Regions from separate parts of the Pseudomonas sp. AC255 genome, predicted to be linked through region 1. Evidence: riboswitches for the same ligand, from Rfam matches in the RefSeq annotation. Region 1 holds a riboswitch; the other holds the start of a gene.

What was found. Region 1 has a riboswitch for cobalamin ahead of ACZZ0K_RS08810 (ABC transporter substrate-binding protein). Riboswitches for the same ligand answer to the same signal wherever they lie in the genome.
Region 2: another riboswitch for cobalamin. It lies ahead of ACZZ0K_RS11660 (CbtB domain-containing protein); the one in region 1 lies ahead of ACZZ0K_RS08810 (ABC transporter substrate-binding protein).

What each region holds. Positions count from the first base shown of each region.
Region 1 covers NZ_OZ409841.1:1,891,885-1,895,281, forward strand. Annotated here, with positions in the region: gene ACZZ0K_RS08805 (FecCD family ABC transporter permease) at 1-955, opposite strand, end outside; gene ACZZ0K_RS08810 (ABC transporter substrate-binding protein) at 952-1,965, opposite strand; cobalamin riboswitch at 2,106-2,299, opposite strand; gene ACZZ0K_RS08815 (ParD-like family protein) at 2,437-2,664, shown strand; gene map (type I methionyl aminopeptidase) at 2,661-3,397, shown strand, end outside.
Region 2 covers NZ_OZ409841.1:2,556,539-2,559,935, reverse strand. Annotated here, with positions in the region: gene cobM (precorrin-4 C(11)-methyltransferase) at 1-419, opposite strand, end outside; gene ACZZ0K_RS11670 (cobalamin biosynthesis protein) at 498-911, opposite strand; gene ACZZ0K_RS11665 (CbtA family protein) at 908-1,609, opposite strand; gene ACZZ0K_RS11660 (CbtB domain-containing protein) at 1,621-1,818, opposite strand; cobalamin riboswitch at 1,942-2,160, opposite strand; cobalamin riboswitch at 3,056-3,267, shown strand; gene cobW (cobalamin biosynthesis protein CobW) at 3,367-3,397, shown strand, end outside.

The sequences.
Region 1 (3,397 bases):
TGATCACGCCGACCGGGATCACCTGACCCTTGATCAGGGTGCGTGACAGCACATCGGCGGCGATCAGAAACACTGCGCCGCCCAACGCACTGGCCGGCAGCAGACGGGCATGGCCGGTGCCGAGCAACAACCGCGCGGCATGGGGAATCACCAGACCGACAAAGCCGATCGAGCCGACAATCGACACCATCACCGCCGTCACCAGCGCGGCGCAGCCAATCAACAGAATCTGCACACGTCGCACTGGAATGCCGAGAGACGCCGCCGAGTCCGCACCAAAGGTGAACGCATCCAGCGCTCGGCGATGCCACAGACAAACAACCAACCCCAACACAGCCACCGGCACCGCCAGCCACACCGACGGCCAGCGCACGCCGCCGAGATTGCCGAGCAGCCAGAACATGATCCCGCGCGCCTGTTCCGAGCTGGCCGAGCGGGTGATCAGAAAAGCGGTGAGGGCGTTGAACAGCTGCGAGCCGGCAATCCCGGCCAGAATGATCTGCCCGGTGCCGCTGGCCGAGCCGCTGACTCGCGCCAACAGGATCACCAGTGCGAAAGCGGTCACCGCGCCGGCAAAAGCACCGACCGACAATGAAATCGCCCCGGCACCGACGCCGAGCAGGGCGACCATCACCGCGCCGGTCGAGGCGCCAGCAGAAATTCCCAGCAGATACGGATCGGCCAACGGATTGCGCAGCAGCGATTGCAGGATTACGCCACAGGTCGCCAGACCGGCGCCGCAGGCCGCCGCGACCAGCGCGCGGGTCAGGCGATAGTTCCAGACAATGCCTTCGTCGATCGGGTCGAGCACATAACCGGCGCCCCACAGCTTGTTCGCCAGCACCTGCAACACCACGCTCGGCTCGATCGAAGTCTCACCAATGGCCACGCCGCCAATCAGCGCGACCGACAGCGTCAACAGCACCAGCAGCAAACGGATCAGGCGTCTGCTCATGGCGACAGGTCGTAGCCGTTGATGGCGCTGGCCAGTTGTTCGAGGCCGTCGAAGGTGCGCAGGCTGGCCTGCATGGCCATGGCGTCAAGGATGATGATGCGGTTGTGCTTGACCGCGTCCATGTTGCGCGTCACCGGATCACTGCGCAGGAAGGCGAGTTTCTTCTGATAGTCGTCCGCCGGGAAACGTCGACGATCCATGCGCGCGATCACCAGAAACGTCGGGTTGGCCTTGGCGATGGTTTCCCAGCCGACGGTTGGCCATTCTTCATCCGACTCGACGACGTTGCGCACGCCGAGGGTGCTGAGCATGAAATCGGGCACACCTTTGTGCCCGGCCACGAAAGGCTCGATGTCCATCTCGGCGCTGGAGAACCACACCAGGGCGCTGACGTCTTTGCGCTGCTGCTTTTTCGCGGTGGCGATCGACTGCGCGAGGCTGGCTTTGAGCTGCTCATTGAGCTGCTCGCCACGCGCCTGCACATCGAAAATCGCCGCCAGTTGGCTCACGCTTTTGTAGATGCTGTCGATGCGAAACGGCGCCAGCCGCGTGCCGTCCGAACCGACGAGGTTGTCCTTGGCTTCGCAATCGGAGGGCAGCAGATAGGTCGGAATCTTCAGTTCATGAAACTGCTCGCGGGTGCCGACCGCGCCTTGCGGGCCGACCATCCATTCCAGCTCGACGGCAACCAGCTCCGGGCGTTTAGCGATCACCGCTTCGAAACTCGGCTCGTTATCGGCGAGGCGCTCGATCGTGTCGTTCTGCGCTTTGTATGTGCTCAGCACGTCGTTGAACCACAGCGAAGTGCCAACGACTTTGTCGCCCAGACCCAAGGCATAGAGCATTTCCGTGCCGGCCTGGCCGATGGTCACCGTGCGCGCAGGCGCGTGCTGAAAGGTCAGGCTGCTGCCACAGTTTTCGACGGTCAGCGGATACGCAGTCGGCGCCGCTTGCGCCAGGGCGCAAAGGCTCAGAGCGGTGAGCAGGGTGGCAACGCGGGGCAGCAGCATGGGGCAGTCTCCAAGGGAACCGTACGGGAGCGGGCGGGTACGGTTTGGAAACACACCTCGGGCGCGGTCGTGGAAACTGCGCAAGGCCGGCACGGGGAAAATGCGCACGGCACGATGTCCTTCCCGGACACCCCGCCGGTTGGTCAGTCACTGTGCCGGCAGGTCTCCTGACTGATGCGTCATCGCCACGCTCCGGCCTTCCCGGGAGTCACCCAGTGGCAGTCAAGGAGCAGGCTCGGCACCTACAGTTGCGGGGGCAGTTCCGATTGATGCTGTGCAAGCATTTCGGATTCCCTATTAATTCCGTGTGGAAACCGGCGCGGGCATGGTAGTCGATCAGGCCGCTGATGGGGAGCCGATTCTGCTTCGGCAGCTCCTGCACGGGTGCGTGTTTGCGTGGCGGAGCGTTTGCAATCCGAGGGTAAGCTTGGCTAGTATACGATCCATATACATTTCGTATCGGATATAGACATGGGCATCGTAAAGATTTCAGAGGACATGCACGAGAACCTGCGTATCTCCAGCAACGCCCTCAGCCGCTCGATCAACGCGCAGGCTGAGCACTGGATGCGCATCGGCATGCTCGCCGAGCTGCATCCCAATCTCGACCACAGCGCCATTTGCCGCCTGCTGATCCGCGCCGAACAGAATGGTGGGCTGGATCTGCAACAACTGACTCAGGAAGCCGTCAGCGCATGAGAAACCAGATCAAGATCAACACCCCGGCCGACATCGAAAAATCCCGCGCCGCCGGCAAACTCGCCGCTGAAGTGCTGGCAATGCTGGTGCCGCATGTGAAGGCTGGCGTGACCACCGATGAGCTGGATCGACTGTGCAACGATTACATCGTCAATGTGCAGAAGGCGGTGCCAGCCAACGTCGGTTATCACGGCTTTCCGAAAACCGTCTGCGCGTCGGTCAACGACGTGGTGTGTCACGGCATTCCATCGGGTACGCCATTGAAGGATGGCGACATCGTCAATCTCGACATCGCCGTGATCAAGGATGGCTGGTTCGGCGATACCAGTCGCATGTATGTCGTGGGTGAGGCAAGCCCCGAGGCGCAGCACCTGATCAAGACCACTTACGATGCGATGTGCGCAGGCATCCGTGCAGTGAAGCCGGGCGCAACGCTGGGCGATATCGGTCATGCGATCCAGAGCCTGGCGGAGGCGGAGGGCTTCAGCGTGGTGCGCGAGTACTGCGGCCATGGCATCGGCAAGGTCTATCACGACGAACCGCAAATCCTGCATTACGGCTTTCCCAATCAAGGGCTGAAGCTTAAGGCCGGGATGATTTTCACCGTGGAACCGATGCTCAATGCCGGCAAACGCCATGTGAAGAACATGCCGGATGGCTGGACGGTGCTGACCAAGGATGGCTCCTTGTCGGCGCAGTGGGAGCATATGGTCGCGGTGACGGAGAGCGGGTT
Region 2 (3,397 bases), 660 kb from region 1:
TTGTCGGCGTAACGGGTCAGGATCACGCTTTGCGAAATGTCCGGCAGGGTCAACTCGGCGCCCAGCAGCGCTGCGCATGCCGCCGTCGCGGTTACGCCCGGAATGATCTCGAAAGGAATGTTCAGCTCACGCAAGTAGCGGATCTGCTCACCAATCGCGCCGTACAGACTTGGGTCTCCGGAATGCACACGGGCCACATCCTGGCCTTGGGCATGGGCAGTCCTGATCAGATCGATGATCTGTTCCAGATGCAGTTCAGCGCTATTGGCCACGATTTCGGCCTGATGACCTTCCAGCACCGCTGCGGGTACCAGCGAACCGGCGTAGATAATCACCGGGCAGCTGCGAATCAGCCGTTGGCCTTTGACGGTGATGAGTTCCGGGTCGCCGGGGCCGGCGCCGATGAAGTAGACGGTCATCGTTGAATCCTTGTGAAGAGGCGCAGGCACACTGCAGATGAAGCGTGCTCATGATCGATGGCGGGGATTATCGGGATTTTATGCAGCGCCGGCCAATGCCAGCGTGGCCTGCGCATATTTCTGCCGGTGGATCAGCAGTTTCGCCGGCGCCTGAATCAGTTGCTCGGCGAGCGCCAGCGCGGCGCTTTCCGCCACGCCGTAGCAGCCGGTGCGCTCAAAGGCGATCTGCGATTGATGGCTGAGGCGCTGCTGATAGGGCGCCAGTTCGGCACTGTTGAAATACTGCAGCGGCAGGTTCAACTGTGTGGCCAGTTCCAGCAACCCCGGTTCGTCGCGCTTGAGATCGATACTCGCCAGAGCCTTGACCGCTCGCAGTTCGATGCGGTGTGCCTGCAAAGCCTGGTCGAGTAACGCACGCAACGTACTGGCCGGGCAGCCCCGCTGGCAGCCGAGACCGACCACGAGGGTCGGCGCTGCGCGGTCATCGGTCATGCCTGATATGGGCCTGCGCTTTTGCGGCGGAACAACCATGCACTGATCAGGCCCAAGGCCAGCCAGAACGCGACGTTGGTCAGCTGCGAAGCGATTTTGAACTGGGTTTCCAGTGCCTCTGGAGCGAGCATCGAATGCACCTGCGGTTGCGGCGCGCCGATCACATGCGGCACGGCGAGAATCGCTACACCAAGAAGCTTCATCAGCCAGTGACGGCTGAAAGCGATCAGTGCCAGGCCGACAGCGGTCGAAGCGGCAGTGCCGATCCACCAGATCTGCCGCGAAGCCAGATCGGCGGCGGCTGTGCCCGGCAACTCAGGTGGCAGGCCCAAGGTCGGCGCGAGAACGAACGTGGCGTAACCGGCCAGACCCCAGAGCAGCCCTTGCGAGGTCTTGGTCGGCGCGCGCAAGGTGTACAGGCCGGCGAGCATCAGGGCGAAACCCACCGCCACCACCAGATTACCGCCAGTGGTCGAGACCACGCGCTGCCAGCCGTCTTCCGGCTCCCAGGCTTCGCCATCATGGCTGTGGGCGGCGGTGCCGACGGCGTGTTCGTGGACTTGCGCGACCGGTTCGGACTTCTCGAAGGTTTCGGCCTGCAGAATCAGTGGCGATACCCAGAAACTCTGTAGCAAGGTCAGGAGCAGGGCGGCCAGCAAGCCGGTGAAGCCTGCGGTTTGCGCGATACGCTTGATCATTTCGGCAAGCCTCAGTGGCACGGGAACGCGGCGCTGTGGCGGGTATCGTGGGCGGCGTTGTGCACCGCTTCGATGTGCGAGAAACCGGCGAACCAGACCAGGCTGGCACCGAGGATCGAGGCGAAGAGGGCGGCGACGACGCGTTGGCCGAGTGTGGTGCTGCTGGAAATGTGGTCAGTGTGGCTGACGGTGTTACTGATGATCGACATAGCGCTTCCCTCTGAAATGTCAGCGGGTAAACAGAGCGCATGAAAATCCCTGCGGGCCGGGCACGCAGGGATTTCGAACAGCGCCCGCCCACCGCGGGTTTGTTTGTGTTCAGCGGCGCTTGCGCGTGCTGGGTGTTGCGGGCCGGTCTCCGGGCTCGCGAGGGGTTGGCTGGTCGCCGACCTGCAAGCATCACCTTCCCATGCCGGGGCACAGTGGATCTGACGCTTCGCTCGCTTACCGTTGCGGGGGCAGCACCGGACTGACATGGCTTTGAGTAAAGCACATGATTCACCGGTTTCCCGTTTCACCCTGTGAAGGGCACCCGTAACAAGGTGTGCAGGAGAACATGGGTTTGGGTTTTTAGTCAATTTCCGGGAGTTTCCGGTACTGCGGTGTGGGCATTTTTCTGATGTTTTTGTGTGTATATCCGTTGCTGCGGGTGTTGCTGATTACGGTTTCGCCCTTACGGCGAGGCACTTTTTCCAAACGCCGAAAAAGCACCCAAAAGACTTGCTCCTACGTTCGGCCCTCGCAGGCTCGGGTTCCTTCGCTCCGGGACTGATCCGGGCGCAGCGGCTCCGGTTTGCTTCGCTGCACCTACACTCGCTGTGTACGACTGCGTCGTACGGTCGCTGCGCTCCCACGCCCGGATCAATCCCTCCACTCACCCTTCCGACGTCGCCGGTGGATCAAGATCAAAAGCACTCGAGCTTGCGCTCATTGTTGAGTGGTGCGGCTTCGCCGCGGGCAGCTGCGCTGCTTTGCTTTTGCTTTTGTGGGAGCGAGCCTGCTCGCGAAGGCGGCCTGACAGCCAACCTGTTCTTGAGCTGGTGCGCGATCCAACTGTAGGAGCTGCCGAAGGCTGCGATCTTTTGCTTTTGCCTTTGCTTTTGCTCTGGCTTTTGATCTTTCGCCCCTTCGGCAGGCTTCGTTACGGGATCGATCCGGGGGGAGCGCAGCGACCGTACGACGCAGTCGTACACAGCGGAAGGAGGTGCAGCGAAGCAAACCGTAGCCGCTGCGCCCGGATCGGTCCCGTAACGAAGGTACCCCGAGCCCCAGCGAGCGGGCCGTACGCCGGGGCAAAGCCTTTTGGTTCCTTTTTGCTGGGCCGGCACTCCGGCGTTTGAAAAAGGGACTCGCTGTAAGAGCGAAACCATAAGAAGCCGTTACCGCAGCAACGGATATACCCCCAGTTTCAGACTCACCGACCATTGACCCACGACGGACCCATGCGTAGCCTTGCGCTTTCGAGGTTCTTCGGCACTTGCCGAAGCTAAGAAGGGAACGCGGTCAAAGCCGCGGCTGCCCCCGCAACTGTGAACGGTGATGTTCGTTGCCACGCCACTGCCAGCTCAACCGATGAGCCAGCGGGAAGGCGCAATGGACGCCAGGCCCAACGCCTGAACGCCGTCAGCCAGGAGACCTGCCTCGTCACAGATTCTCACTACAACCGGGCGGGGTGATCCGGTGGCGAATGCTTCCGGCGTGCACGCGCGCTGCCGGTTCTCGTCCCGTATGCCCGCCGCTTGCCAAAGGGCATACCGATGAAAACACTGGCCAAACTCCCCGTCACCA